Regions from separate parts of the Clostridium sp. RTP31139st1_H3_RTP31139_211217 genome, predicted to be linked through region 2. Evidence: riboswitches for the same ligand, from Rfam matches in the RefSeq annotation. Region 2 holds a riboswitch; the other holds the start of a gene.

Region 1 (16,441 bases), on a different contig from region 2:
TTCAGTTAAGGTAACTGTTAATATGCTTTGAAGTAAAAAGTAGTAATAAACCTAGTAGAACAGTAAAATAATTGGTAAGTGATGATGACGTTCAAGAAGTTTACCACAATGCTGAATTCCCAGAAGGATGGGATGAATAGGACTTTTAAGTAAATTTAGTAGTTCTAGAAATGGGTGAAAACTGAATTGACTATGGAATACATAATGAAAACCATAGTACTTTCGATATTAAATACCTTTTGTTTTTACTGATGTAATAGCAAAAGGTATTTTTATTTCAAATATGAAAATGGAGAAGGAGGTTTATCTCAATTAAAAAAGTATAAACCTTCTTTAGCTTTAAAATAGCATTTAAAAAAAGTATTTTATATAAAAGATATTACCAAATTTCATTAAATTCAGTTGTAAAAATTAATTTTGGATCGTTTGTTTCTACTGTATTTGGTATAGGTTTTCTATTCATTTTCCCAAATCCAATAGGTATATAGAAAGTAAAAGGTAGAGGTTTTATTCCAGATTTTAAGTCATTAAAATAATTTAATAAAGCATTTGTAGAACTGGTGTAATGGCTATTATTTAATACAATATCACAATATTTAAATATTGAACCATATGCTGAGTATTCAGAAATTGTTTCAGTTGTTGTGCCTCCATATATAGTTGACATATTATAAATATATTCAGCCGTTTTAAAGCTTGGCCAATAGCCTTTGCCATATACCATATTATGAAAAAACAGATCATGGTTCAGTTCTTTATTATTACTTAATTTAAATGCTTCATAAAGTTGCATAGTAAGAATTTTCATTTTTAAAAAATCATGTCCGTCAGCATTCCATTTAGAGTTAGAATATTTAAGCCATAATAATGATCTTAGATAGGTTGCTTTTAAGTCAGCATACTTTTCAAAAGCAGAAATATCAGAAGTATTTGATATTACTTCAATAAGTGAATTTTCAAAGCCAGTACCTCTTTCATTATAATCAATTATTCCATCATGATTTTCATCAAATCCAGCAAGTAATTCTTTATATAAATTACTATGGAATAAAGTATCATTAGATTTGGCATAGCTTAGTATAGTTGGTTGTAAGCTATGAAGTATAGAATTAGAATTATAGTAAAGTGTTTTTGTTAATAATTCATTCATATTATTATTACTAAGAGATATAAGGTGACCATGATAAGAGGCAAGTTTAGTATTATTTGTGAGATCTACTCCCTTTATATAATATGAACAGGAACCTATACCTCTTTTTTCAGCATCATTGTAAAGATAGTATCTAAAGAGTGGAGAATCAACCCAAAGTGTAGATACTATTTGTTGTTTTTTAATTTTGGCTATAGGGACATCATGAATGAATTCAGTTGGGAAGTGGTATTCTTTTTTTAGTTTTTTTGACTCCAACATTGGGAGGGTATTGAAACAATAACGAGCGCAAAAAGTATCAAGTGCTACGCAATCTAAAGAGGCCCAAATAAAACCTTCAGGAATAGGTTGTGCCTCAGTAGGAACAGCATGAACAACATTTACTATATTAATATTATCAGAAATATTAACAATTAATATTCCTTGACTTTGCACAGCTTTAATAATATCACATTGTGTTCCAGAGAATCCGGCAGTGCGTTTTATAATATACCTTCCATATTTATCTCGCATAGGGAGATGAGTATTCCCATCTATTTTCATAATTAATGGAGAGTGTGGAACTAAACTTCTATAGCTCGGTATTTTAGTGTTTTGAGATCCATAAAGCCAATTTGTATCAGATGGGTTTTCAGTTACTGCACATTGAAGTGGATAAAGTCCGAGTCCAAGATTTTTAAGTGCATTAGTAATTAAATCTTGAGCATGAAGTTTCATGGTAGGAACATTAATTAAAACACAACAAGGATAAAGTTTTATATCTTCTAAATCTGAACTATTTCCGCCAACAATAACCTTATGCAAAACAATTTCAGAATAATTTTGACCATCAGGAATATCAATAGTTCGCCCTCTAGATCTATCTATTTGTAATTGGTTAATATCATAAATCATCATTTTATTAATAGCTTCACCAGGAGAAAGGTAAATACCTTTACAGCTTTCCTCGTAACCATTCATTGGATTATCATCTTCATCACTAGTACAGTGATAAGATAAATATTTACGAGCAAAATAAAATCCCCATCCGCCATAAAAGTTATCATCATCACCATAAAAATCATGAGATCGTCCTTCAAATATTGCTTCATTAGTTATTGTATGCTTAGTATACTTACTATATTGAACACCATAAAGCTCAATGCTGCAGCCACCTTCTGCAATAGCCATATGAGAGTAATGGATATTAGCATAATCGTGGAACCAGCGCATAATGGCAGCAATTATACTCCAATTTGTATTTAAATAAATCATTAAGCCAGCACCGTGAGTAGTAGGATCAATACATATAGGAGAAATTAAATTAGGTTTGAATATTAATAGCTTATTATTAGATATATCTTCTTTAACTTTCAGTATAAAATTTGTTTCTTCATCTAATTTAGCTAGCATTATGGAAACAGCAGAATATATATAATTAATTCTATTTTGAATTTGTTGCCAACTTTCATTATCTTCTTCATTAGAATCTATATATTCTTTTAGTAAATCTGGAATATCTGTATAAGCGTTGTTAACATTTAATCTTATACCAGTGATTGAAGAGCCGTATTTATCCATATCAGCAATGTTTATATTGACTAGAATTTCTTTATTAATTATATTCATAATAATGTTACCTCATTTTAAAAAATATTAATTCTAATCATTAAAATTTCTATAGGGATATCCCATTTGAGAAGAATCATATCTTCCTAATAAATATTTGTAATATTCGGGACCATATAGTTTTTCAAGAGTGGTAGGTGGATATTCATATGATTCTGAAGTGATTTGATATTGTGCTCCTAGTGGCTCAATTACTTTAAGCTCTGACCAAGGATTGTCAAGTGAAGGGGTTAAATTAATATCAGTAATAATTGCTTTTTCTGTAGAGGCTAAAATTGTTTCTTGTTCATATTCTTGTAGTTCAATGTTATTGAATAGAAACCTATTGCAATTGTACTTGAAATTACAAGTAATAGTTAAACCTTTTGAAATAGATGGTTGATTAATGCTTGAAGAGTTAGTAGTAAGATTATTAGTATTAATATTACTTGTGACTATTTCTGCTGTAGCATTAAAGAAGTTAATTCCATTACGTTTTACTGATACTGTTACTGTGTCTCCATTACGGTGTAGTGTAATTTTTTCTGCAAGTTTTTTTTGAAAGCCTAAGATTTCGCGACCAATAAGCATAGCCATATCTTGATTATTTGATAAAACTACATCTAACATATAGTTATAAGATTCATTATTATATAATACAGGTATAATAATTCCTGCTTCTGAATAAGGGGTTCCTAAGCTAATATAGGGAATATGACATACATATACAATTACCATTGAAGAAGCTGGTTTAAGTTGTGGTGGTAATATTTTTTCTAATATTTTTATATCTGTGTTCCAAAACAAATTTAAAGTTTCTGTTCCATGAGTAGTTATTTTAGATAAACCTTTATTTATTGCTTTTAAATCATCTGGAGTTTTAATAAAACTACATTTTTTAGACATAAAACTTCACCCCTATTTAATAAATTTTTATTATACATATTATGACTTATGATTACAAAATGTTACATAAGAAATTCTTTATAAATAATAGAGTTAATATTAGTGAATTTTACATAAATTTCATTTATAGTATGTTGGCAATAGTAGATACTTTATAATTTATTGGAGCTGTATGTTTTTAGTTTACAGTTCCAATAAATTATAGTGATAGTTTAAATACTTATTAGTGAAATTTTTACCATATTTCTTTAAAATGAGCTGTAAATATTAGTTTTGGATCATTTGTTTCAATGGTATTAGGAACTTTAATTCCGTTTAGTTTTCCAAAGCCATGAGGGACAAAGAAGGTAAAAGGTAAAGGTTTTTCTCCAGAATTTAAATCCTTGAAGTAATCTGATAGAGCAGTTGAGGGATTTTTGGTATAATTACCAGAATTTTTTACTATATCACAATATTGAAATAAACATCCATATGGTGAAGAAAGGGAAATTGATTTTAAAGATTGGCCTCCATATACATATGTCATATTATATAAATATTCTACGGTTTTAAAGCTTGGCCAATAGCCTTTGCCATATATCATTTTATTATAAAATAAATCTTTTTCTTGATTTTCTTGTTGACTTAGCTTGAAAGCAAGTGAGAATTTTTCAAGAAAAATACTTTTTCTAGAAGGAACTTCCTGAAGCGTATTAATATCATAAATCATTAGTTTATTCTTGGCTTCACCAGGGGCAAGGAGTATGCCGTTGCAGCTTTCTTCGTATCCATTCATTGGATTATCAGATTCATCTTGTGAACAATGTGATGATAAATATTTACGTACATAATAAAATCCCCAACCACCATCAAAAGTTTTAATTTCACCATCAACTAAACCTTCAACTCTGCCTTCTAATATTCCTTCGTTAGTAATTATCTTATTAATTTGTGAACTAAAGGTTTTGTTGCATATTGAAGCAATTAAATCATTACAACCTTCAATTAATCCCATTTGAGAATAATTTATATTACCATTATCATGAAACCAACGCATAATTGCAGCAACCATAGGCCATTTTGTTGCAAGTGAATAGGCTGAACCTGCACCGTGATTATAACCAGATATACAATCAGGAGACATTATATTGGGTTTAAATAGTAAAATTTTATTTTTTTTAACTTCCTCTTGCAGTTTACACATAAAATTTGTTTCTTCATCTAAATAATTTAGCATAATAAAGATACCACTATATATATAATCAATTTTCTTTTCGATTTCTGACCAAACTTCTTCATTTTGAGTATTGATAAATTTTTGTAGTAAATCAGGAAGTTCTGAATAAGCTTTATCTGCATCTATATGAACCCCAGCAATTAATGAACCAGCTTCATCAAGTTTAAAACCTTCATTATCTATAAAAATTGGTTGTGTAAATAGTTCAGGCAAAATAATATCCTCCTTATGGATTTAAAAAATTACATTAACAACTTATTTTATTAGGATAAATATTGTGAAATAAAAGTAAATTTATAAATTAAAGTAAAATATTTTATTATATGTTATATTAAGAATAGTATTAGATAAGGACCTTTTAGTTTTAATGTATAGAACTTTAATCAATGAAAAAGAATTTATATAATAATTGAGATAATAAAGAGGAGAATTGAAAATGGGAAAATATTTATTAGATACTAATATTGTTATTAAGCTTTGGAATGATAATTCAATGCTTTTAGGAAAATTGATAGAGAAAAATAAAGTTGTTATATTAAAAGAAGTATTAGAAGAACTTTCAATTAAAGAGAAAAAGATATATAGAAGGCAAGAAATTTTAAGTGAAAGGTTTTGTAAGCTTTTACCCTGTAGTATTGAAGTTAAAAATAGTTATCTGAGTGGGTTCTTTATGATATATGATTACGAAATAAAAGGAAGATTTGAAAATAATAATTTATCAAAAAATGATTTATTACAAATATGTGCTTGTTATACTGATGAAAGTTTAACTTTAATCACAGAAGATAAGGAATTATTTAATATAGCTAATTACATTTTAGGTGAAAATAGAGTTAAAAGTATTTTAGATATTGAACTGTGATAATAGATATATTATAATTTACAGGTATTTCGTTGAGAAATTTGGGAGATACTGTACAGTTACAGAGCCGAAGGGGAAAGTGCGGCAAACTCTCAGGCAAAAGGACCAAATTTTGAGAAAACTCTGGAAAGTCTAATGTATAAAAGACACCGACGAAGCAATCTTAAATGTAGTAGGAGAATCTTTCAGGTAAAAAGACAGAGGCGCAATTATTTTAATAATTAGTCTATTGTAAAAATAAATGAGGGGGATTTTTTTTGGACTACATAACAATTTTAGAGTATATAGGAGTTTTTGCTTTTGCCGTATCAGGAGCAATAGTAGCAATTGAAGAGGAATTTGACGTTTTTGGAATATATATAATTGCAATAATTACAGCAATGGGTGGAGGCGTACTTAGAGATATTGTTACAAATGTTGGAATACCAGTATTTTTTACAAGTTATATGACAATTCCTTTTATTATTGCTGGAACTTTATTTGCCATACTTTTAAAAGGAAGGCTAAAGCACAAGAATTTATTTGTTTTTATAGATGCTATTGGACTAGCAGCATTTTTCGTATCTGCAGCAGTTAAAGCTATTGGTAGTAATTATAATTATATGTTATTCATATTTGCAGCTAGTATAACTGGAGTTGGTGGTGGTGTTTTAAGAGATATTATAACAAATAGAAAACCACAAATATTCAAACATGATATTTATTGTGTTGCAGGAGTTATAGGAGTAACTTTGCTTTGGTTTATTTATCCACTAATTGGAGTAGATGTAGCACAATTTATTGCGTTAATAGCAATAGTAATTATAAGAATGGTAAGTTATTATAAGACTATTAATTTACCAGTAGTATGCAGAAAAAGTGAATTCTTAGAGAGTTAAGTGAAAGTTTAATTTATAAAAGAATATAAAAAGACTAATATTAAAATAATAAGTAAAGGTATGAGGAAAATCCTCATACCTTTTTTGTATAATATTTATTAAATAACCTTAGAAAATGAAATAGAACGTAAATATAGTATAAATATGTGTTAATTTAATTTAAAGATCAAATATGCTACTATATGGTCTATAAGAGCTCAAAATAAAAAAATAACAATTTGATATAAGTTAATTAATACTATATAATACAATTATAGAAAATGTTTTAAATAATTTTTAGAAATGTATAAAAAGATAAAAAATACATATTTAAATTTTTAGGGGGAGGAAATGGTATTAGCTTTAATTATTATAATAGGATTAGTTTTACTTTGGGTAATAATTTCACCCTGTTTTGAAAAAATAGGAGAATTTATTAGGAGATATTATGAAAAAATATTTAATGAGCAGGGGGACGAAAAAAATGAAAAAAGGTAATAAAATAGTTGGTGGAATAGTAGTTGCTGGAGTAATGGTAGTGGGAGGAGTATTAATAACACTGTCAACACATAAAATAAAACCAGGATATGTTGGAGTTGTATATAATTTAAGAGGTGGTATTCAAGATAACATTTTAACTCAAGGTTTAAGAATTGTTTCACCATTTCAAAAGGTATCACAATATTCAGTAGCAACTGAGCAGGCGTATCTTTCAAGAGATAAAAAGGAAGGTTCTTTAGATGATGATTCATTTATGATACCAACATCAGATGGGAAGACCGTTAATGTCGATTTAGAGTTTAGCTATCATTTTGATTCAGATAGACTTCCAGAAACATTCACTAGATTTAAGGGACAAACAGGTAAAGAGATAGAGGATAATTTTATAAGAGGTAAGATGAAAGCATGGACTTCAGAAGTATCTTCTACTTTTTCAGTAATTGATATATATGGTGAAAAAAGATCAGAGTTAAATTCAAATGTATTAGCTCATGTAAAAGAGAAGTTTTATGAGTATGGAATTATAATTGATTCAGTAAATTTTTCTAGAATTGAATTAGATGATGAAACAGCTAAAGCTATTCAAGAAAGAATAAATAAGCAACAGGAGTTAGAAACTGCTAAAATAGAGGCACAAAAAGCAGAAATAGAAGCTGAAAGAAAAAAAGTTGAAGCACAAGGTGAAGCAGATGCAAAAATTATCAAAGCACAAGGTGAAGCTGAGGCAAATAAGATTTTAACACAAGATCTTAATGATGAAATTTTAAGTAAAATGTATATTGAAAAGTGGGATGGTGTATTACCAAAGGTTACGTCAGGTGATATAAGTCCGCTTTTAGATTTAAATAACATAGAATAATAAATAAAACATAATGGAGGAAAATAAAATGGAATATAATATTTTTGGAGGAAATTTACCTGCTGTAACAATAAGATTGAATCAAGGGGAAAGTATTTACACACAATCTGGTGGAATGACTTGGATGACGGAAAATATAGAAATGAATACGAATATGAAAGGTGGATTATTTAAAGGTTTAGGGCGTATGATGTCTGGGGATTCAATATTTATGGCAACATATACAGCGAAACACTATCCGGGAGAAATAACAATATCTTCATCATTTCCGGGTGAAATAATAGTGCTAGATTTATCTGATGGAAGAGAATATGTATGTCAAAAAAGTGCATTTTTATGTGCAGAGCCAGGTGTTAATCTATCACTTACAACTAATAGAAGTGTAAAAGGAGGATTCTTTGGTGGAGAAGGCTTTATAATGCAAGAAGTAAGAGGAAAAGGTAAAGTATTTCTTGAAATTGATGGTAGTGTAGTTGCAAAAGATTTAGCACCAGGAGAAAAATTAATAGTAGATACAGGAAATATAGCAGCTTATGAAAGAAGTGTTAAATATGATGCTAAAATGGTAAAGGGATTTAAAAATATATTATTTGGGGGAGAAGGATTGTTTTTAACGACTTTAACTGGACCAGGTAGAGTATATCTTCAAACTATGACAATGCCAAGTTTTGCTGAAAGAATAATACCATATTTACCAGCATCAAGAAATAATTAAATATTTATATTGAAAGAGCGGTTAATTTGACAGCTCTTTCTTTTTATATCTTTGAATATAGCTATGAGTGGCTGAAATGTTAAAATGATTGTAGCAGATTGTACTATAAGTAGTTATTTTAAAAAATATAATAGAAATTAAGGAGAAAAATAAAAATAATATAGGTATAACTAGGTTGTTGGAAAAAATTAAAAATGATACAATTTTGTTATTAAACAATTTATGGAAAATAGAAATATAATATTGGGGGGAGTTTTTATGAATGAAAAAACAAAGGATTTGGTATGGGCCGCATTGTTTCTTGCAATAGGTATAGTTATACCTTATGTTTTTCATGTAACTAGTTTGCCAGGACAAATATTTTTACCTATGCATATTCCAGTTTTATTATGTGGAGTAATATTAGGAAAAAAGTATGGTTTGATTTTAGGAATATTATTACCTTTTGTTAATTCAGTACTTTTAGGAATGCCAGCTATATTCCCAACAGGAGTTTCTATGGCATTTGAGCTTGCAACATATGGAATAGTTACAGGACTATTATATAAAGATAAAAAGTATAATATATTTATATCATTAATTGTAGCTATGGTTGTTGGAAGAATAGTATCTGGAGTGGCAAATTATATTTTATTAACAGTAGGTGGAAATGTTTTTGTATTTACAGCATTTTTGACTACAACTTTTATTAAAGCAATACCAGGAATAATTATTCAGCTCATATTAATACCAGTAGTATTAAAGGCTGTAGAGCATGTGAAAAAAGGAGAAGCTGTGATAAATGAATAATAGAGAATTTTTTAATAGCTTAGCTTATAAATGGGATGAAATGTGTCATCATGATGATAAAAAAATAAGAAAAATACTTCAACTATCGGATATAGAGAAAGGCTCAAAAATTCTTGATATAGGAACAGGAACAGGTATATTAATTAGTTATTTGTTAGAAAAGTCGCCATCAAAATTGGTTGCTGTTGATATCTCAGAAAATATGATAGAAGTAGCAAGAGAAAAATATAAGAAAGAAAATGTTGAGTTTGTAGTATCTGATATTATGAATTTTAATGAAGGTAGATATGATTATATATTTATATATTCAGCATACCCTCATTTTAAAGATAAAGAAAAATTATTTGAACATTTATATAAATTATTAAATGAAAATGGAAAAGTTATAATAGCTCATTCTCAAAGCAGAAATGAAATAAACCATGTGCATTCTAAAAGTGATTTAGTTAAAGAAGATTTACTATTACCTGTAGAAGATAATGTTAGAATAATAAATAAATACTTAAGTACTAGAACTACTATTGATAATTCGGAAATTTATTATATAGAAGCTATAAAAAATAAGTAGACATGTTTTAGCATTTATAAAGTATAAGGAGCTGAATTTATAGCTTCTTATACTTTAAAATATAAAAAAGTCTAGACATTTTGAAGAGTATTATATATACTAATAAATATAAGGCGCCATAGCCAAGTGGTAAGGCAGAGGTCTGCAAAACCTTTATTCCCCAGTTCAAATCTGGGTGGCGCCTCCAAAATAGTTTAAATTAAGGGGTTATACACTAAATATTAGTGTATAACCCCTTTTGTTAAATATTGGAATAAAAGGATAGTAAATAAAAATATTTCATTTGTATTGAGAATAAGAAATTAATATTTAGATTTAAAGGAGTTAGAGTAAATAATATGAAAAAGCTAAAAAGATTAATTTCAGGAATGATTTTTTTGTGTATGTTTATAACACTTATATCAAAAAGTACCTTTGCAGATGGGACATTATGTAAAATAATATTTTATGATGGTATTCATTATATTGAAGATCCTAAAAACACTCAAGAAGATATTGTTGTTTATTGTATGAATAATGAACTTAATTGGCCACACATAACAGAAAATGGACAACAGATTCCAGATTATGTATATGGGTACCTTGATTCAAAGGATATTCAAAATTATGATGAAATGATTAAAAATTTGAAAAAGATTCTTTTTATGGGATATCCTTATAATGGAATGAGACTTTACGAAATTATTGAAGATAAAGATGGATATATTCCTTCTGAAGAAGAATTTAATGATATGTTAAAGCCAGATCCTATTCTTGTATAGGCATTCCCAGAATTAGGACATCATAAATTTACTATTGATAACTTTAGTGAGAATAAAGATGTTTTATTAAAATTTATTTATGATGTTTTAATGACGAAAGAAACTAATATAAATAGTAGTTTAACAAAACCAGATATTATGGTTAACCCATTTTATAAAGCAGTAATATGTTTAATTAATTTTGATAACCCATTAGAGGCATTTGCATATATGTATTCAGATTCTTATTATGTTACTGAAGAAGAAGCCTATAATAATACTCAAAGTGCAATTTGGAAATTGATGTATGATTATGGAGTTCCATCTAATAACTTAAATGATATATCGAATTATAAACTTGGTGAAGTCTTCATGCAGTATGCTAATTCTGATTTTATTATTCTTGCAGAAGAACCTTTAAGTGATAAAATTGAAGTTAAAAGTGATTTTAAATTTACTCAAGGAAGCGATGGAAAATGGTATAGTGGGAATTTTAGAATAGAAGAGCCTGATGAATATAATGGAATGTATATATTAGATTTACCAGATGGAATTTCATTAATGAATGGATCAGTAGATAATATTTATGGAAATCAAGATTATGTTTTTGTTTCAGATCATATGCCTGAAAGTGATGAAGAATTCAGAATATGGAGTAATATAATGTGGGCAAAAGAACCAAGTCAGTATTCCCCTTTAAAAGATATTGAATATAAAGGTAAAAAGTATCAAAAAATGACGGGACTTTATACAAATAGAACACATTTGTGGACTGAATTTACATATGGAGATGTTTCAAGTGGAGATTTGAAAGTAACGAATAAAGTATCAGGAAATGCAGCAGATAAAACAAAAGAATTTACATATACAGTAATACTTTCAGATAAAACTATAAATGGAAAGTATGGAGAAATGGAGTTTAAAAATGGAGTTTCAATTTTTAAACTAAGAGATAATGAAAGCAAAGAAGCAATAGGATTACCAGCAAATGTTGAGTATGAAATAATTGAAAGTGATAATGAAGAATACCAAGTAACTTCAAGCAATTCAACTGGAAAAATTGAAGCAAATCAAATAATAACGGTAGAATTTACAAATATAAAAAATTTAAAACCAACACAAATACCAGATTTAGATCCAATGCCAATACCAGATGAGGAAGCAAATATAGTTGATACTAATAAACCAATTAATCCATCAACTATACCTAATAAAGAAGAGATAAACCAAAATACTATTGATAAATTACCTAATACAGGTAGAAGTAATTTTATATTAATAGGAATATTAATGATTTTAAGTGGTGTAGCCATAGTAAAAAATAAAAAATAATTTATGAAAATTTAAGACTGTAAATAATTTTATATAATTTAGTTCTAGAAAAATATTACTGGAAAATTTGATTTCCAGTAATATTTTTTTATATAGATTTATTTTTATGAAATATAAAATAGTTTAAGAAATTTTTAAGAAAACTGTAATGGAAAAGAAAAGATAATTAGTGAAAAATAAGGTAGAATATGATAGGATAATATGCAAAGGTAAAATAATGTAAAAAATGGGGGAAGGATGAATGAAAGTAAAAAATATAAAAATATTTAGTGCCATTTTATTAGTCTTTATCTTTAATTTAATTGCACCAAATATGAAGGTAAATGCAAGTAAAAATGATGATAAGTATGATCTGACTATAAGTTATGGTATAGATGGAAAATATAAGGCTCAAAAATATATGCCAGTTACTGTACAAATAAATAATTTAGAAAAAGATTTTAATGGAGAAATAGAGCTAAGGATAGTATCTGACTATGCAGGAGGATATAACTCATATTCAAAGGAAGTTTACGCAAAAGTTGGAGAAAGTGTAAGTGTAACAATTCCAGTGAAATTTTTAGATGGAAATAATAGTGGAACACTTTGTTTAGTGGAAAATGATAAAGTTTTATATGAAAAAAAATTTCATGTTTCTTCTGGAAGAGTAAGTGAGGGAAATGCACTAACAGGATTATTAACTGATGATGCTACTGCATTAGGGTATTTAGGAGATATAACTTATTTTGATTCTTCTTATTCAAATGTAGGAAGAATGAATTGCGTTAATATAGATGAAAGTTATCTGAGTGAAAACGGATTAAATATAGATGTATTAGATTTAATAGTAATAAATAACTATAATATGGCCAATTTAAATGAAGATCATTATGGTTCCTTAAATAATTGGGTTAATGAAGGTGGAACTTTAATAATTGGTACAGGTGCAAATGAAAGTAAAACAATAACTAACATAAATAAGAACTTCTTAAATATTTCTTCAGAAGGAACTATTGAAAGAAATGTTGCTATTACTAATGAAAATTTAAATTTAATATTATCACAAATAACTTTAGAGGGAGCAACCGTTACAAATAACAGTTATGGAAATAAGTTAGTTTATTCATTAGATAGAGGTGCAGGAACTATTTTAGTAACTACATTTGATTTAGGATTAGAGCCTTTTATATCAAGTAGTGATGCAACTTTAATGTTACAAAATATGTTGATAGAAACGTTTGATAAGATTTATCAACAAGATTATAATGGCAGCTATAATTCATCAAGCTATCAAGCAAGTTATATGTTAAGAAATATTCCAGTTCAAGATGTAGTAAGCCCAGTAACATTAGGAATAATACTTGCAACATATGCAGTTTTAGTTGGAATAGTTTTATATGTTGTTTTAAAGAAGATGAAAAGAAATGAATTAACATGGATACTTATACCTATAACAGCAGTAATATTTACTATATTAATTTATTTATTAGGAAGTAAGATGAAATTTAAGGATGTTGTAGTAAACTCAGTTAATATTATATCAACTGATGAAAACGGAAAAGGGCAAATAAATGGATATATAGGTATTGGAAGTAAAAATAAAGGTAATTTAAAGATAGAAAAAGAAGAAAATTTAAATATGAAGTATATTTCTGATGACTATTATTATTATGGAGATACAAGTAGTGAAACTAAAACTTTAAAAATTAAAACAACATATATAAAAGATAATTCATATTTTACAGTAGCCAATAATGTATCAGAAATGAATAAATTTGAGGTTTCAGGAAAAGAAATAGTATTACCTAAAATAGAAAACTCTTTAAAAATTAAAGATGGAAGTTTAGAAGGAACTATTAAAAATAATTTAGACTATGATATTAAAAAATTAATTATAGTATCTGGGCAGAGTGTATGGGATTTAGGTGAAGTAAGTACAGGAGAACAAATTTCTATTTCAGAAGCAGAAATAAAAAATAGTTATGGAATTCAAGGATATGCAGATAGTATTCAAAATGAATATTATAATGCACAATGGGATGATTCTGTAGATAAGAGAGATCCGAAATTTAAAAATGTAGAAAGATATTCTTCATTATTATATTTACTAAGTAATGGTAATTATATTGGAGCGAAAACAAAAATTATTGCTATTACTGACTTACCGGTTGATTATAGTTTAAAAATAGAAAATAAATCAATTTCAAATTATGATTTAACTGCGGTAGTACAAGATGCAGATATAGATTTTAAGGATGAAGATGGAAATTTAAATTTTCCAGAAGGATATTTTGAGTACAATATTGCTTCTATAGCTGATACAGCAAACTTTGATTATTATGAAGGATATATTTATGGTTATGGTGATGTAATTTTAGAATATGATATTGATACTAACGTAGATGTAAAAGAAATTACTATTAATTCAGGTACTGATAGATGGGGATATCAATATGGAGTTGATGGAGAGTATTATATATACAATTATAATACAAATGAATATGAAAAATTTAGTTTATCATCAGGAAGCTATAAGATATCAAATGATGGAAGCTATACTTTAAATAATAAGATACAAATAAAGATTGTAGCTAGCAATGATGGTAATAATGCAGCTCCAAAATTAATGATAAAAGGGGTGGAGAAATAATGTTAGTTATAAAGAATCTTGAAAAATCATATGGAAGTTTTAAGGCTGTAAATGGATTAAATTTAGAGATTAAAAAAGGTGAGATATTTGGTTTTATAGGGCCAAATGGTGCAGGAAAAAGTACAACGATGAAGATTATTTCAGGACTTTTATCACCAGATAGTGGAGAAGTTTATGTTGATGGAATAGATGCAATAAAAAATAATAAGGCATTAAAAGATAAAATTGGATACATGCCAGATTTCTTTGGAGTTTATGATAATTTAAAAGCAATTGAGTATTTAGAGTTTTATGCTTCAATTTATGGGATTGTTGGAAAAGAAGCAAGAGAATTATCTATGGATTTACTTAGATTAGTTAATTTAGAAGATAAATATGACGCCTATGTTGATGGATTATCAAGAGGGATGAAGCAAAGATTATGTTTAGCAAGGTGTCTTGTTCATAATCCAGATCTTTTAATTTTAGATGAACCTGCTTCAGGAATGGATCCAAGAGCTAGATATGAAATGAAGGGGATATTAAGAAACTTAAAGGAAATGGGTAAAACAATTATAGTTTCTTCTCACATATTACCAGAGCTTGGGGAAGTATGTACTAATATTGGTATAGTTAAAAATGGAGTTGTAGTTTGCCAAGGAACTGTTGATGAAATAATGACAAGAGCAGCAGGGGCTTCACCTATAGTATTTACTGTTTTAGATAAAGAAGAGGATGCAGTTAAAGCTCTTAAAGAATTACCATATGTAGATAGCATTAAGGTTGATGATAAGAAGATTACTGCTAATATAAAAGGTGATGATGAAGTTATAAGCAATCTTTTAAAGTTCTTAGTGTTAAAAGATATTCCAATATTAAATTACAGTAGAGCAGTTGGTAATTTAGAAGATGTATTCATTCAAATTACAGCAGATAGTGATGAGGAGGTATAATTATGAGAGTAAATCCAGTATTAAGAAATGAGAGTAAAATAGCAGTAAGAAGTATTAAATTTACACTTATGATATTTGCATATATAGCTGCCTTATCAATAGCAGTAATGATTTATTATACTTCATTAAATTCAAGAATATTTTCAAGTGGATTAGATTTAGAATCATCGGTTATATTTTATGTTGTAATGGCAATTGGTCAAGCTTTATTGTTACTCTTCATAGTTCCAGCATTAAGTTCAACTGCAATATGTTCAGAAAGGGAAAAACAAACATTAGACATATTGCTATCATCAAAGTTGACACCATTACAAATAATTCTAGGAAAGGTTTCGGCTTCATCGTTAAGAGTTATAGTTCTTATAATTTCAACAATGCCGCTTTATGCAATAGGAGCATTAATTGGTGGTGTTAAGCTTACTAATATATTATGGTTGGTAGTATTTTTTATAATTAACACAATTTTTGTTAGTTCAATAGGAGTTTTTGTTTCTACATATGTAAAAACTTCTAAGGCGGCTACAGCATTAACATATGGATTAGTTTTACTTATTTATATAGGAATTATTGTTATTACCTGGGTAATACTTATTGTGACTGTTTACCAAATGAATATGAGTGGAAATTATACATCTACAGTACCTAAAGCATCTCCTATAGTGTATTTAAGCCCTATAGTGGGATTTGCAAGCTTACTATTAAATCAAGTTGGATCAGGTATGGGCTTTGAGTCTATAATATCTGAATTTGGAATAAGCACATATTCAGAATATATTTCAATAGCAGTGCAATTAGGGC
Region 2 (16,441 bases):
CACGGCAATGAATAGTCTCCATTTTCATATTTTACTGGAACCTCCAACATACTTTCTATTTCTTCAATAGATAAATTAATATACTCATTTATTTTTTTTGCTATATATATCTTATAATCCATATTATCTTCTCCCATGTACATAATATTTTAGGTATTAAAAATATTTTTTGTCAACTCCCCTTTATTTTTATATAGTTTTTATATAAGATAGAATTATATAAAGTATTTTGATAGGAATGATTAAATATGATTAGAGTAGGTGTAATACACATAGGTTCTAGTAAAATTAGATTGATATTAGCTGAAGTAGAAGAAATGGGCTATTTTAAAGTTATTGATGAATTGAAAACTCCATTTAAAATCTGTTATGAATTATCAAAGGAATGTATTTTATGCTCAGAAAAGTTAAATTATATATTATCTACAATAAAAACATATAAATCTCTTTGCGAAGCTTCTGGCGCAAAAGAAATTTTTGCAATAACAACTAGCTTCTTTCATGATTTAAAAGATAGTGAATCTATTGTTTCTATGATTAAACTAAATCTTAACTTAGATTTAAAAATACTATCACAAGAAGAAGAAATTAAATTCACTGTGTTAGCAGTAAATAGAAGCATGAAATTAAACAATTCACTTATTGTAGAAATAACTGGCACATCAACTAATTTAATTGATATCAAAGATGGTAAAATAAATAACTTTACTATTCTTCCTTTTGGTGGAATAAATTTAGCATATACTTTTAATATTAATGATAGAATTTTAAATACTAATTTAGATGTTTCATCTTCATATGTAAAAGATAAATTAGATGATATCTCTTGGCTAAATGATAATTATGAATCAATAATATTCCTAGGTGATTTAGCTAAAACCATAGTTAAAATGGATAAATTTAAAACTCATTATCCTTTAGAAATAATCAATAATTACGAAATTACTCCTGTAGGAATACATGAAATTTATAATACAATAAAATGCAAAGACTTAAAATTACGTAGAAAAATAGATGGAATTGATCTAGATATGGTTGATAGCATGTTTAGCTCTTTACTAATCCTAAATGAATTAGTAAAAAAGGTTTCACCTGAAGTTATTAGAATTTGTAATAATACTATAAGAGAAGGTATTCTTTATGATTATCTTTATAAAAATTATAATGTTATGGATGATATTTTAGATTATAGTATATATGGTATTTTAAATTCTCTAAATGCTAATATTCCTCATGCTGAACAAGTGTATTTTATATCTGCTCAATTGTTTGAAGAATTAAAACCTCTTCACAGATTAGATGATAAATATTTAAATATATTAAAAGCAGGTTCAATGCTTCATGATTGTGGTACTAGTATAAACTATCAAAATCATCATAAGCATTCATTTTATATAATTTTAAATTCCTTAATTAATGAGTTAACTCATAAAGAACATTTAATGAGTGCAGCCGTTGCAGCTTCGCATAGATTTAACGACTATCATTTACCTTTAGCTCAGTTTTCTTATTTAATTAACAAATTAGATATTGATATAATTAATAAATTAGGTGCTTTAGTTAAAATTGCTGAAGGTCTAGATAGAAGTTTAGTTGGTGTTGTTAAAAAGTTAAATGTTTATTATGATGATGAAAAAGTAATAATTACTGTATCATCGCCTTCTAACTTAGATGTTGAAATTCATCAAGCTTTGAGAGGAAAGAATTTCTTTAAAGAAATATATCATAGAGATTTATTTATAGAAAAAGAAAGGTGGCAAAATTAATTGCCACCTTTTTTATTACATTCCAAAAATTAATTTAGCTATAGTATAGAAAAAGTTATAAATTAAGTTAACTGGAATTGATAATATAGTTCCACCAGCAAAAATAATTAATATAAGTATTAAAAATTGATATTGATATATCTTATCTGAAACCTTATAAAATGTTTTTGGCCATATATCTCTAAATATTTCAAACCCAGCTAATCCTGGTAATGGTAATAAATTAAATACAAATAAACTTATGTTTATTGAAGTTATAAACTTTAACATATAAAATAATATAAAGAATATTGTTTCAGGTAATATACTTGATAAAAACTTTGATGTAAATACAAGTAAAATTATACCTATAAAACCTACGAATAAATTTGCTAAAGGTGCTGCAATAGAAACCTTTATAGCATCTTTATACCCCCTTTTATATGCACTAGGATTCGTATTTAATGGTTTAGTCCATCCGAATCCAGCTATTAAAATCATTATAAACCCTATTAAATCTATATGTGCTGCTGGATTTAAAGTTAATCTTCCTTGAAATCTAGGTGTTTTATCACCTAATTTATCTGCAACCAAAGCTTTTGCATATCCTTGTGCAGTAAAAGCTATTAATATAGCCGGAATTTTTAAAATAAGGTAAAGTAATTGCATTCTAAATGAGCTCATCTTTCCTCTCCTTTCATTTCTTTTAAAAACATTATATCACATATTATGGTACATAATATCTTATTTAAAATAATTTAATAAAATAAAAGCGATGAACTAAATTCATCGCTTTATCTTCTACTATTCAGCTGGTTTTACTTCATTTGGATTAGTTTCTTGTTCACCTATATCCTCACTTGGTGTTGTTTCTGGCTTTTGTTCTTCTGTTGGTGGTGGTGTTGTTGGAGGTGTTACTTCCTCTTTCTTTTCATCACTTACTGGTGGTGTTGTTGGAGGTGTTACTTCCTCTTTCTTTTCATCACTTACTGGTGGCGTTGTTGGTGTTCCCCCAGTACTTCCACCTTGATTACTATTATTAGATGCTGGTGGTTCAGTAACATCTACACTATTTTCTTCATAGTCTTCAGGATTTATATTATGTCTATCATTATAATCACTTTCTTCTGCTTTGTAATCTGACATTGCTTCATTAAAAGAATCATAATCATATGTTGATGAATCTGGTATTTTATTTTCAAAAACAAATTCTCTTAAGTATTTTGCATTTTGCTCCGTATCCATTAAAAATACCCAACCTAAATTTTTATATAATCTTCCATCTGCTAATTCTGGTATAGGTATTTGTAATTGTTCTATTTCTAAAGCCGGGAATTTATAAATAGTATAAGCCATATTTAATGCTTCTATTGGATCAATATTGGTTTTAATATAATCAAGCATGCTATTCATAATTCCTAAATACTTACTTGGTTTTGTTTCTTTTAACTTTTCTGCAACTTTTATTAAAACCTCTCTTTGTCTATCGGTTCTAGCATATTCATCTCCAACACCTTTTCTTATTCTTGCATATGATAGTGCTTGTTTACCATTTAAAATCTGTACTCCTGCTTCAGTTACTGGACAATCATTTCCACCAGTAGATTCTCCAATATATTTATTTAACTCCTCAAGCATATAATCTTCAACATCAAATTCTAATCCTCCCATTTGATCGATTATAGCTTCAAATCCCCAAAAGTTAATAATAATATATTTATCTAAATTTATTCCATATGTATTTCTAATAGTTTCTATTAGTAACTCTGGTCCACCATATGCTAAAGCTGCATTTAATTTTCCTTCGCCATGTCCAGGTATATTTACTAATGTATCTCTAAATAATGATGTTAATCTTATATTTTTATTGTTATTATCTAATGTTGCTATAATAATTGAATCCGCTCTTGCAGCTTCATCTAACGTTCTTGCATCTGTTCCAAGTAATAAAACATTTGTTATACCATCAACTTCTTGGTAGTCAATATCGCTTGTTATTTCTGATGGATTTAACCCTGAATATATTCTACTCCTTATATAAAGATATCCAGAAGCTAACATACCGATTATTAATGCAAAAACAACTACAGTCGATAATATTATTTTCTTTTTTGTAGACCATCTTTTTTTACTAGAACGCTTTTTTCTATTTTTATTTTGTTCATTCATAGCTGTGCCATCCCTTCGAAAATGTTTATTCATTTTTTTAAGTTAAATATTGCATTATTATTATTTTCTAAATGTAGTTTATACAACTTACATTATATAATTATAAAATAATAAATATAATAATACCACAATTTCTTTCAAAGTTTTATTAAATTTTTAGAGATTTAGAATTTTTTTTCAAAAAAGTGGTATATATTACACATTAAAGTTGTATCTAGTCTTTTTTATTCTTTTTATATATTATTTTGTAGTTTATTACTTATATACTTTAATTATTTTAACATTATTCTACTTGTTTTGGATAAACTATTATTAAAGAAAATATTATTTATTGAATATTTTAAAATAAAAAAATTTTAATATTTACTTATATATCTTAAAGTATTATTATAAGTAATGTGAAAAATTAATAGATTTGGAGGTCTTTTTATGAATATAAGTATTATTGGAATGCCTCTTTTTTATGGTTGTGATAAACCTGGAGTAGAAAAGGGCCCTGAAGAGTTAAGAAAAAACAACCTCATTGATATATTCGAAAAGAATCATAATGTTTATGATTTAGGAGATATAGAAGTTGAAAAAGTTAGCGAAAAAGAAAAATATAAAGGTGATTTAAAATTAAAATATTTAACACAAGTTGTTAATGCAAATAATGGACTAGCTTCTAAAGTTTTAGAAGCATTAGAAAATGATACCTTCCCATTTATAGTTGGTGGAGATCATTCTTTAGCTTTAGGATCACTTGCTGGTGCAAGTAAATATTTTGGAGATGATTTAGCAGTAATTTGGATAGATGCTCATGGAGACATTAATACAGACAAGACCTCACCTTCAGGAAATATTCATGGTATGCCTTTAGCTGCTTCAATGGGTTATGGTTATGAAAAATTAACTTCAATTTTCTTTGATAAAGCTAAAATCAAACCAGAAAATGTTTTTATTTTGGCTTGTCGTGATTTAGACAAAGGTGAAGTAGATTTAATAAATGAATTAAATATGCATGTATGGACTAATGAACAAATCAATAACTTAGGTACAAAAGAAGTATTAAATCAATTATTATCATTAATTAAAGAAAAGAATATAAAAAATATTCATCTCTCTTATGATATTGATTGTTTAGATCCTGATTATGTTCCTGGGACAGGAACTCCTGTAAGCGATGGATTAAGTTATTCACAAAGTAAAGAACTTCTTCAAGGAATTATGAGTACAAGCTTAGTAAGTTCTATGGATTTTGTAGAATATAATCCTGATTTAGATAAAAATAATAAAACAAAAGAAACATGTGTTGAATTACTAAAGTTAATCTCAAGTGAATTGAATTAATAAAAATGCTTTTTACTTTCAAGTAAGTAAAAAGCATTTTTTTATGAAAAATTGTTAATTAACATAACTTATGATATTATAAAATCAATAAAAATATTTTTGGAGGCACAGATGAAACTTTTATTTTTTGATACTGAAACAACTAGTGTAAGACCTGGCCATATATGTCAGTTAAGTTATATAACAGTTGATACTTCAACTAAACCCCAAACTACAACAGGGAAAAATTTCTTCTTTACAGTGGATGAAATGGATCCGGCAGCCGAAGAAGTTCATGGTTTTTCATTAGAAAAATTGTATGAATTATCAAATGGTTTAGAATTTCTTGAACAAATTCAAGATTTTATGTCTGACTTCTTTGATGCTGATTTTGTAATTGGTCATAATGTTCAGTTTGATGTTAAATTCTTAAAGCACGAAGTTAATTCTCTATATGAAGCTGGTATGATTGATTGTTCTTGGGAACCTAAAAAGACATTTTGTACTATGGCTTACTATAAAAACATTTGTCAAATTCCTTCTCCAAGTGGCAATGGCATAAAAAACCCTAAGCTTTCTGAAGTAATAAACTTCTTAGGAATCTCTGACGATACTATTGCAAAAAAAGCTGATGAATTATTCCAAGGTAGTGGGAATTATCATGATGCAAGATTTGATACTGCTGCCGTTTATCTTTTAGTTATAGAAGGTATGAAAAAGAAATATATTAAACCTGGATTTTTTTCTAGTCAACTTTAATTATAAACCTAAAAAGAGGATGTTAATTAAAACATCCTCTTTTATACATATTTTTTATATATCTAATAACTTGTATAGTTCTTTACATTTTTCTTTGTCCATTGCTGGAGTTCCCTCTAATCTATACTTTATTCCCATAGTTTCATACTTATTTACTCCTAATAAGTGATATGGTAATAATTCAACTTTTTCTACATTATTTAAAGTTTTTATAAACTTACCTAATTCAGTAATATATTCTTCATTATCTGTTAAACCTGGAACAACTACTTGTCTTATCCATAATTTAGTATCACATTTTTTACATGCCTCAAGGAATTTTAAACTTTCATCAATATTAATTCCTGTCATATACTTGTACCCTTCTGCTGTTAAATGCTTAACATCAAAAAGAACTAAATCTGTATATTTTAATATTTCTTCATAATTTCCAGCCCCTACACCTGAAGTATCTAAAGTTGTATGTATTCCTTTTTCTTTACATAGCTTTAAACATTCCTTTAAAAACTCTGGTTGTCTTAAAGGATCTCCACCTGAAAAAGTAACTCCACCACCTGATCTTTCAAAGTAAGATCTAAATCTAACTATTCTATTAACTAATTCTTCTGGTGTTAATTCTAAATTATCTTCACCTTTATCGCTCCATGTATCAGGGTTATGACAATATTGACATCTTAGTGCACATCCTTGCATAAATACTACAACTCTTATTCCTGGTCCATCCACAAGGCCCATTGTTTCTATTGAATGTATTCTTCCTTTTAGCATTATACTTCCTCCAATTTATCTATAAGTTATTAACCAATTAATTTTACTTATATCTTTTTATTTAATTATTAAATTTTTTCTTTCTTTCATTATACACCTTAACCTTATATTTGTTAATACTTCATCATAATCATTATTTATTCATAATAATTATTATTTGTTTAAAATAATAATTCACATAATAATTAATTTAATATTTATTTATTATATTAGTATTTTTTTTGCTTAGTTTACTCATTATAACTTTATATAGTATTAGTTAAAGTAATTATTGTACTATCACTACAATTCTTTTTTTAAAATTTTTTATTTAAATTCTACAATTCTTAGTTTTACTAAACTTTTAATGTATAAATGTTAAACTTATGTTTATTTCTTTTACTTTAACCCCTTATTTTAAAAGGAAAATTCAAAATTATATTTTTAACATTTTTTTTAAAAATTATTGATTTTTTGTTTATATGTCTATATAATAACATTGTTTGTTTAGTAATTTTAAACCTTTAGTTTAGTAATAGTTATTATCAAACAAAATGAAAGGCAAGGTGAAATTGTGCAAATTGGTGATAAAATTAAACGAATGAGAATTGAAAAAGGATTAACACAAGAAGAACTTGCTAATAGATGTGAATTATCTAAGGGATTTATATCTCAAGTAGAAAATGATTTAACTTCTCCCTCTATAGCAACACTAATAGACATTCTTGAAATACTAGGGACAAACCTAAAAGAATTTTTTAGTGACGATAAGGATGAAAAAATAACTTATACATACGAAGATATGTTTGAAACTGAAAATTCTGACTTGAAATATAAATTAATGTGGCTAGTTCCTAATGCACAAAAAAATGAAATGGAACCTATAATGATAACAATTGAATCTGGTGGGAAATATCTAGAAGAAGAACCTCATGAAGGCGAAGAATTTGGATATGTATTATCTGGAAGTATAACTCTACATTTAGGAGATAAATCTTATAAAGTCCGTAAAAACGAAAGTTTTTATTTTAAACCTAGAGCAAATCACTATATCAGTAATGATGGTAAAACTACAGCTAAGGTTATTTGGATTTCTACTCCCCCATCATTTTAGATAAATTTATATATACTCATTAGAAAAATGTGATAAGGTGTTTCCTTTTAATATTAAAGAAAGAGGTGTTTTTTTTGAGTCAAAATATTATAGAAATACAAGGTGTATCTAAAGTTTATGGTGATAATACTGTCTTAGATAATCTTTCGCTGAATATAAGAAAAAATGAATTTTTAACATTGCTTGGTCCTAGTGGCTGTGGTAAAACTACGACTCTTAAAATAATAGCAGGATTTGAAACTGCTGACAGTGGAAAGGTTGTCTTTGCCGGAAATGATATTTCTGATGTACCTCCTTACAAAAGACAATTAAATACAGTATTCCAAAAGTATGCTTTATTTCCTCATATGAATATTTATGAAAATATTGCTTTTGGTCTAAAAATTAAAAAACTACCTAAAAATGAAATTGATAAAAAAGTTCATGAAATGCTAAAAATGGTAGCATTAGAAGGTTTTGAAAAAAGATCTGTAGACTCACTTAGTGGTGGTCAGCAACAAAGAGTTGCAATTGCAAGAGCATTAGTTAATGAACCTCAAGTTCTTTTATTAGATGAGCCTCTTGGTGCATTAGACTTAAAGCTTAGAAAAGAAATGCAATTAGAACTTAAAAAAATTCAAAAAAGACTTGGTATTACTTTTATCTTTGTAACTCACGATCAGGAAGAAGCTCTTACTATGTCTGATACAATAGTTGTAATGAACAAGGGAAAAATACAACAAATGGGATCTCCTGAAGATATTTATAATGAACCAGCAAATGCTTTTGTTGCTGACTTTATTGGAGAAAGTAACATCTTAGATGGAATAATGCTTGAGGATTATAAAGTTAAATTTGCAGATACTATATTTAAATGTGTAGACAGTGGTTTTAATCCATCTGAGGACATTGACGTTGTAATTAGACCTGAAGATATAGAAATAACTACTGCCGATAAAGGAATGTTAACTGGTAAAGTTAACTCTGTTACCTTCAAAGGAGTTCATTACGAAATTGAAGTTATTACAGAAAATAATACTTGGATTATTCATAATATAAAAAGCGCAACTGTCGGAAACACTGTTGGTTTAATAATAGATCCAGAATCAATACATATAATGAGAAAGGTGAAAGACTATGAGAAAGAAAAATAATCAAAGTGCTTTACCTGCAGCACCTTATGTTGTGTGGAGTTCACTTTTTATTGTTATTCCACTATTAATAGTAGTATTTTTTGGTTTCACAATAAAATCTGGAGATAGTTATCATTTTTCACTAGAGAATTTTCAAAGATTAATGGACCCTAAATACTTAAAAGTTTTTGGAAGAAGTATTCTTTTAGCTGTAGAAGCTACTTTAGGTTGCCTTATTTTAGGTTATCCCGTTGCGTATTTAATTTCAAAAATGCGTGAAGGTAAAAGAAATATTTTAATTATGCTATTTATAATACCAATGTGGATGAATTTCTTATTAAGAACCTATGCTTGGCTACCTATTCTAGGTAAAAACGGATTAATTAATTCTCTTTTAGTTACCCTAGGCTTTGCACGCGCTAATCTTCTTTATAATGATTTTGCAGTTTTATTAGGTATGATTTATAACTTTTTACCATTTATGATTTTACCTATTTATACTGTATTAATAAAGATGGATACTGATTTAATTAATGCAGCTTCAGATTTAGGTGCAAGTAGAAAGGAAATTTTCACAAAAATAATTTTCCCTCTAAGTATGCCTGGAATAATTTCTGGTATTACTATGGTATTTATGCCTGCTGTTTCTACCTTTGTTATTTCAAGAATATTAGGTGGAGGCCAATACATGCTACTTGGTAATTTAATTGAAACTCAATATACTTCAATGGATGATTGGAACTTTGGATCTGCAATTGCAATTTTCATGATGATAATAATTTTAATATCTATGGCCTTCATGAATAAATTTGAAGGTACTGATGATAAATAATAAGGAGGACGTATATTATGGTTAAAAAGCTTGAATCTTTCATTAAAAGATTTTATCTACTAATTATTTTTGTGTTTTTATATACACCAATAGTTACCTTAATGATATTCTCCTTTAATGATTCAAAATCAACTGCAAAATGGAATGGATTCACATTAAGATGGTATAGTGAGCTTTTCCAAAACACAAGAATAATGGATGCATTAAAGTATACATTAATAATTGCTGTACTTGCTTCAATTATAGCAACTATAATTGGAACTTTAGCTGCAATAGGAATTCATAGAATGAAAGGTGTTCCTAAAAAAACACTACTAAATATAAATAATCTACCTGTATTAAATCCTGATATAGTTACAGGTATTTCACTTATGAGTTTATTTATTTTTATATTTCCTATTTTAAATAAAATAGGGATAAATGCTCAATTTGGATTTGGAACAATGCTTTTAGCACATATTACTTTTAATATTCCTTATGTAATATTATCAGTATTACCAAAATTAAAGCAATTACCTCATAATATAACTGAAGCAGCTTTAGATTTAGGTGCAACACCTGGTTATGCAATGTGGAAAATAATACTTCCTCAAATAAAGCCGGGGATATTTGCAGGATTATTAATGGCATTTACTATGTCTATTGATGATTTTGTAATAAGTTTCTTTACAACAGGTCCTGGAGTTACTAATCTTTCTATAGAAATATACTCCATGGCTAGAAAAGGTATCAATCCATCAATAAATGCATTATCAACTTTAATGTTTATTACAGTATTAATTTTATTATTAATTGTTAATAGAAAAGAATTTACTTCAAGGGGTGTGTAGATTGAAAAAATTAAAATCTTTAGTTGCATTAGCAGCTGCTGCAATATTAACTGCTTCTCTTTTCACTGGCTGTGGAAATAGTAATGTTGGTGAAAATGGAACAATAAATTTCTTTAATGTAGGAGACTATATTGATGAAGCTCTAATTAGAAAATTTGAAAAAGAAACTGGAATTAAAGTTAATTACTCAACTTATGATACTAATGAAATCATGTATCAAAAGGTAAAAACTAATCCTGGTACATACGACTTAGTAGTTCCTTCTGATTATATGATTGAAAAAATGATACAAGAAGATTTGCTAGAAACAATAGATTATAACAATATTCCTAACTATCAATATATAGGTGAAAATTATAAAAACTTATCTTACGATCCAACAAATGAATACTCTGTGCCATATATGTGGGGTACTATTGGTATTATCTATGACAGTTCTAGAATTACAGAACCTGTAACTAGTTGGGATATACTTTGGGATAGCAAATATAAAGATGAAGTATATATGTTTAATTCTTTAAGAGATTCTTTAGCTATAGCTTTAATTAAAGCTGGATATTCTATTAATTCAGATGTTCCTAGTGAAATAGATGCAGCTAAAGATGAATTATTAGAACAAAGAAAATTAACAAATCCTGTTTACGTTGTTGATGAAGTCAAAGATAATATGATTACAGGTGAAAAAATGCTTGCTGCTGTTTGGTCTGGAGATGCAATATATATAATGAATGAAAATCCTGACATGAAATATGTTATTCCAGAAGAAGGCTCAAATAAATGGGTTGATGCTTTATGTATTCCTAAGGATGCTCCTAATAAAGCTGGTGCTGAAGCATTTATCAACTTCTTATGCGATCCTGAAAACGCAAAAGAAAATGTTGATTATATAGGATATTCTACTCCTAATACTGCAGCATATGATTTACTTGATGATGAAACTAAAAATAATCCAGCTGCATATCCTTCTGATTCTATATTAGATAAATGTGTCTTATTTACTAATTTAAATCAAGAAACTTTAAAATTATACGAATCAGCATTTACTGAAGTGCTTTCTCAATAGTATTATAAAAAACAGAATTATATACATTCATAGTATATAATTCTGTTTTTTTATAAATATTATAATTTAAAATTATAAATAAACATATTATTAACATCAAAATCACATATGATATAATCTATAATAGATTATATTATTTTTAGGAGGATTTTATGGTTAGATATTACATAATAGTAGATGGTCGTGTCCAAGGTGTTGGATTTAGATTTTTTTGTACTATGACTGCAAGAAAGTATGATTTAACTGGTTGGGTAAGAAATATGGAAAATGGTATGGTTGAAATGGAAGTTCAAGGAGATGATTCTTCTATAACTAAATATATTAAAGATATAAAAAAAGGTAATAGGTTCATTAGAGTTGATGAACTTTACCAAAAGAAAATTGAAATTCTTCCAAATGAGCGTACATTTACAGAAAAATATTAATTATATTCACATAAAATAAGAGTTAAATGTTTATAAATCCTTAATCATTTAACTCTTTTATTAATATTACTATTTAACTTTATTATCATATTCCATTAAATTATATTTTTCTATTAATGCAATTAATTTATCTGCATAAACTGCTACCCCATCTGCATTTCTAACTGTACTATACCCTGCATTTTCTAATGCTTGCGCCTGTTCTTTATAATTCTTTCCTGAAAATAATCCTGATTCCGCATATCTTGAATTTTCATATAGAAATCTTCCATGATCTTCAATTGAATCTTCAATATTATCATACTTTCTAAAGTTAGCTATAGTAGTATCATTATAATTTTCACTTGTAGAGACTGTTGCAATGGCTCCGCTCCATCTAGAATCTGCTTTTATTCCAAATAAATTATTATGGGTAACTGCAAGGTCTGATTGCCCCCATCCTGATTCTAATATGGCTTGAGCTATAGTAATTGATGGTAAAATCCCATACTCCTCATAACTTTTAATAGCGCCATGAGATATTTTATTTAAAAATTCTATCTTATCATCATCCAAATTAACATTAAAATTTACCTCTACTACTTTTTCATTACTTATATCTGAATTTACATCTGCACTATTTTCCTCTTCAATACTATCGTTTATGTTATCATTTCCTGTTTCTTCACTTATATATCTTACATTTGTAACACTTTGAGAAATTTTAATTTTTATTGTACTAAATATAGTTACAATCATCAATGAAGATAAAATAATTATCATAGCAAATTTATAAAGCATAGTTTTCTTATCAGATAAAACATAACTATTTAAACCTCTGTATTTAATATTACTTTTCATCTTAAACTCTCCTATAATTTTAAAATACTCTTTAGTGGCTTCACTTTTCCATCTATATTTTAAAGCTACACCTTTGGATATTTATAAATCATATTTACCTCCTATACTTTATTTTACCTTTTTAAGTATATTTTTATTACTAAAGTAACCATAATTTTAAAAATACATATATAATAAAAAAATCTGTTATAGGCTAAATTTATAATCTAAAACCTATAACAGATTCAACTTTTTCATTATTCTATTTCATAAACTTTCTCTAAAGCATTACTTTGTTCCCTCTTAAATTCTTGAAAAAACTCATTAGTTTCATTTATTACTACATTTCTTAATCCAATTAATCCAACTAAATTAGGTAATGCCATCAATCCATTTACTATATCAGCTATTATAAATACTAAATCTAGTGATAAGAATGGACCTACTGCTACAAAAACAATAAATATTATCTTATAAAATATAATGCCCTTTACACCTGTTAAATATTGAATACATCTTTCTCCATAATAATTCCATCCTATTATAGTAGTAAATGCAAAGAAAATTAATCCTATATTTACTATATACTTTCCTATAACTGCAAATGGTAATCCTTGTTGAAATGCAAATGTAGTCATTTCAGCACCCTCAAGACCACTGTTAAAGCTTCCTGTTAATACAATTGCAAGACCTGTCATAGTACATATTATTATTGTGTCAATAAATGTACCCGTCATTGAAATTAAACCTTGCTTAACTGGTGATTTTGTTTTAGCCGCAGCAGCTGCTATTGGTGCACTACCAAGACCTGCTTCATTTGAAAACACGCCTCTTCCAACACCTCTTTGAATGGCTAAAGCTACAGTAATACCTGCTGTACCACCTAATGCTGCCTTTGGATTAAATGCACTATTTATTATTAACATTATTGCTGAAGGTATTTCTTTTAAATTAAATCCTAATACTAATAATGCACCTAATATATATAATATAGCCATTGATGGTACAATCTTTTCAGCAACATTTGATATTCTTTTTATACCACCTAAAGTTACTAATGCAACTAATACAGTTACTATAATAGCAGTACACCATAAAGGAATATTAAAAGATATTAATGCTGCTTTAGATATAGAATTTACTTGTCCAAATGTACCTATTCCAAGAAGTGCTACCCCTACGCCAAACACAGCAAACATTTTAGCTAAAAATTTATTACCAAGACCTTTTTCTATATAATACATAGGTCCACCTGACATTTGTCCATTTTCATCTACTTCCCTATATTTTATAGCTAAAACTCCTTCTGCATATTTAGTTGCCATTCCAAAAAATGCAGCAATCCACATCCAAAATAAAGCTCCTGGTCCCCCTGCTGCAATAGCCGTTGCTACACCAACGATGTTTCCTGTCCCTATTGTAGCTGATAAAGCAGTACATAATGCCGCAAAACTTGATACATCACCTTTTGCCTCTTCATCACCTTCTTCATTATCTTTAACAAATAAATATTTAAGTGCTAGTGGTAATTTAAATACTTGTATTAACTTTAATTTAAAAGTAAAGTATATTCCTGTTCCTACTAATAATATTAGCAAAGGTGGCCCCCATACTATCCCATCAATACTATTTAATACTTTTTCAACTCCATTTAAAAATTCCATAAAAAAATCCTCCTTAAAATTATAAATTTATAGGAGGAGATTAGAGTTAGTTTTTAGTTAAGAGTTTTTAGTTAGGCGCTAAGGTAAAATTCAGGTAACCTGAATTTTTTAATATAAAGTGAATTTCTAATATTAAGATTAAATTTTTATGCAATCTTAATATTAGAATTCGTTATCTAAATCTTATTCCTTGTTATCCCTAACCTAAAAATTGGTTGTAAATTACTATCCATAAGATAAAACTAATAAACTCAATAATGAGTTTAAACCTTAACTACTAACTATTAACTATTAACTTTTAACTAATCTTAATCCCCTGTCCTTTTACCTGAGAGTTTCAGTTTAACTTTAAATTAAACCTTGCTCCTTCGGTGCTCTTATGAGTCTCTCCAGAGGCTCGTCCAGTAACGGTCCTAATACCTGAAAGATTTACTTCTTCGGTGGATCTAAATCGCTCTCCCATTACCTTCAACCGAACATATTAACTTATAAAGCTTATTATATACATAAATTTCAAATCAATCAATATAAAAATTTTTATTTACTTCCATACAATCTATTTAAAGCACTTATTATAGACTTTATTGAAGCTCTCGTAATATTACTATCAACTCCAACACCAAATGTCTTTTTGTTAGTATCATTTCTACTCATATAAACATATGCTGCTGCTTCAGCTTCAGAACCTGTACTCAATGCATGTTCCTTATAATCAATTATACTAACATCTATTAATTTACTATTAGATAATGCTTTACCTAATGAATCTATTGGTCCATTACCTATACCTTCTATTTCACGTTCTTCTCCTTTATAATTAATAACAGCATTTACTTTCGTTGTTTTCTCTGTATCACTATTGATATCTGATATAGAAATACTTATTAATTTAAAAGGTTCCTGTAAAGATAAATACTGCTCTTTAAATGCATCCATAATTTCGTTTGGCTGAACTTCACCTTTTTTCTCAGAAATTTTTTGTACCACTTCTGCAAATTCCTGTTGCATTGATTTAGGTAATTTAAATCCAAAACAATAATCCATTACAAATGCAACTCCACCTTTACCTGATTGACTATTAATTCTAACTAATGGTTCATATTCTCTTCCAAGATCACTTGGATCAACAGGCAAATATGGTACTTGCCATATTTTTGAGCCTCTTTCTTCATATTTCTTCATCCCTTTATTTATTGCATCTTGATGTGAACCTGAAAATGCAGTAAATACTAAATTTCCTGCATAAGGATGTCTAACCGGTACTGGTATTTTTACACATCTTTCATAAATCTCAATTATATCATTTATATTTTCAAGATTTAACATTGGATTAACTCCATGTGAAAACATATTATATGCAACCGTTAATATATCTACATTACCTGTTCTTTCTCCATTACCAAATAATGTTCCTTCAACTCTATCTGCTCCTGCTAATAAAGCTAACTCAGCATCAGCAACACCTGTACCTCTATCATTATGCGGATGAACACTAACAATAATTCTATCTCTATTCTTAAAATTTTGACACATATATTCTATTTGATCAGCAAATACATTTGGTGTATCCATTTGTACTGTTGATGGTAAATTTATAATAATCTTATTTTCACTAGTTGCACCCCAAGCATCAGCAACTGCATCACAAACTTCTAATGCATATTCTACTTCTGTTCCAGTAAAACTTTCAGGTGAATATTCTAAAAATATTTTCCCCTCAAAATCAGAAGTATATTTTTTTACAAGCTTTGTCCCCTCAACTGCAATATTCTTTATTTCTTCTTTACTCATATTGAATACTACATCTCTTTGTAAAACTGAAGTTGAATTATATATATGAACTATAGCTTGTTT

What was found. Region 2 has a riboswitch for glycine ahead of ABUA17_RS04050 (alanine/glycine:cation symporter family protein). Riboswitches for the same ligand answer to the same signal wherever they lie in the genome.
Region 1: it holds a riboswitch for glycine, as region 2 does, so the genes downstream of both, ABUA17_RS05765 (trimeric intracellular cation channel family protein) here and ABUA17_RS04050 (alanine/glycine:cation symporter family protein) in region 2, are expected to answer to the same signal.

The regions. Positions count from the first base shown of each region.
Region 1 is NZ_JBCOAB010000009.1:25,289-41,729, reverse strand. Features, by position in the region: gene ABUA17_RS05785 (DUF362 domain-containing protein) at 380-2,758, opposite strand; gene ABUA17_RS05780 (acetoacetate decarboxylase family protein) at 2,792-3,643, opposite strand; gene ABUA17_RS05775 (hypothetical protein) at 3,879-5,072, opposite strand; gene ABUA17_RS05770 (PIN domain-containing protein) at 5,296-5,721, shown strand; glycine riboswitch at 5,754-5,839, shown strand; glycine riboswitch at 5,843-5,924, shown strand; gene ABUA17_RS05765 (trimeric intracellular cation channel family protein) at 5,979-6,599, shown strand; gene ABUA17_RS05760 (DUF8570 family protein) at 6,930-7,076, shown strand; gene ABUA17_RS05755 (prohibitin family protein) at 7,063-7,938, shown strand; gene ABUA17_RS05750 (TIGR00266 family protein) at 7,967-8,653, shown strand; gene ABUA17_RS05745 (ECF transporter S component) at 8,912-9,442, shown strand; gene ABUA17_RS05740 (class I SAM-dependent methyltransferase) at 9,435-10,010, shown strand; tRNA gene ABUA17_RS05735 (tRNA-Cys) at 10,123-10,197, shown strand; gene ABUA17_RS05730 (hypothetical protein) at 10,349-10,771, shown strand; gene ABUA17_RS05725 (LPXTG cell wall anchor domain-containing protein) at 10,862-12,082, shown strand; gene ABUA17_RS05720 (DUF8725 domain-containing protein) at 12,324-14,711, shown strand; gene ABUA17_RS05715 (ABC transporter ATP-binding protein) at 14,711-15,643, shown strand; gene ABUA17_RS05710 (ABC transporter permease) at 15,646-16,441, shown strand, end outside.
Region 2 is NZ_JBCOAB010000006.1:7,109-23,549, forward strand. Features, by position in the region: gene ABUA17_RS03980 (DALR anticodon-binding domain-containing protein) at 1-122, opposite strand, end outside; gene ABUA17_RS03985 (Ppx/GppA phosphatase family protein) at 249-1,766, shown strand; gene ABUA17_RS03990 (site-2 protease family protein) at 1,782-2,429, opposite strand; gene ABUA17_RS03995 (LCP family protein) at 2,550-3,914, opposite strand; gene rocF (arginase) at 4,344-5,243, shown strand; gene ABUA17_RS04005 (3'-5' exonuclease) at 5,355-5,981, shown strand; gene pflA (pyruvate formate-lyase-activating protein) at 6,036-6,749, opposite strand; gene ABUA17_RS04015 (helix-turn-helix domain-containing protein) at 7,303-7,842, shown strand; gene potA (spermidine/putrescine ABC transporter ATP-binding protein) at 7,917-8,975, shown strand; gene ABUA17_RS04025 (ABC transporter permease) at 8,959-9,786, shown strand; gene ABUA17_RS04030 (ABC transporter permease) at 9,804-10,616, shown strand; gene ABUA17_RS04035 (ABC transporter substrate-binding protein) at 10,618-11,679, shown strand; gene ABUA17_RS04040 (acylphosphatase) at 11,832-12,104, shown strand; gene ABUA17_RS04045 (glycoside hydrolase family 73 protein) at 12,174-12,944, opposite strand; gene ABUA17_RS04050 (alanine/glycine:cation symporter family protein) at 13,181-14,587, opposite strand; glycine riboswitch at 14,894-14,985, opposite strand; glycine riboswitch at 14,986-15,059, opposite strand; gene leuA (2-isopropylmalate synthase) at 15,125-16,441, opposite strand, start outside.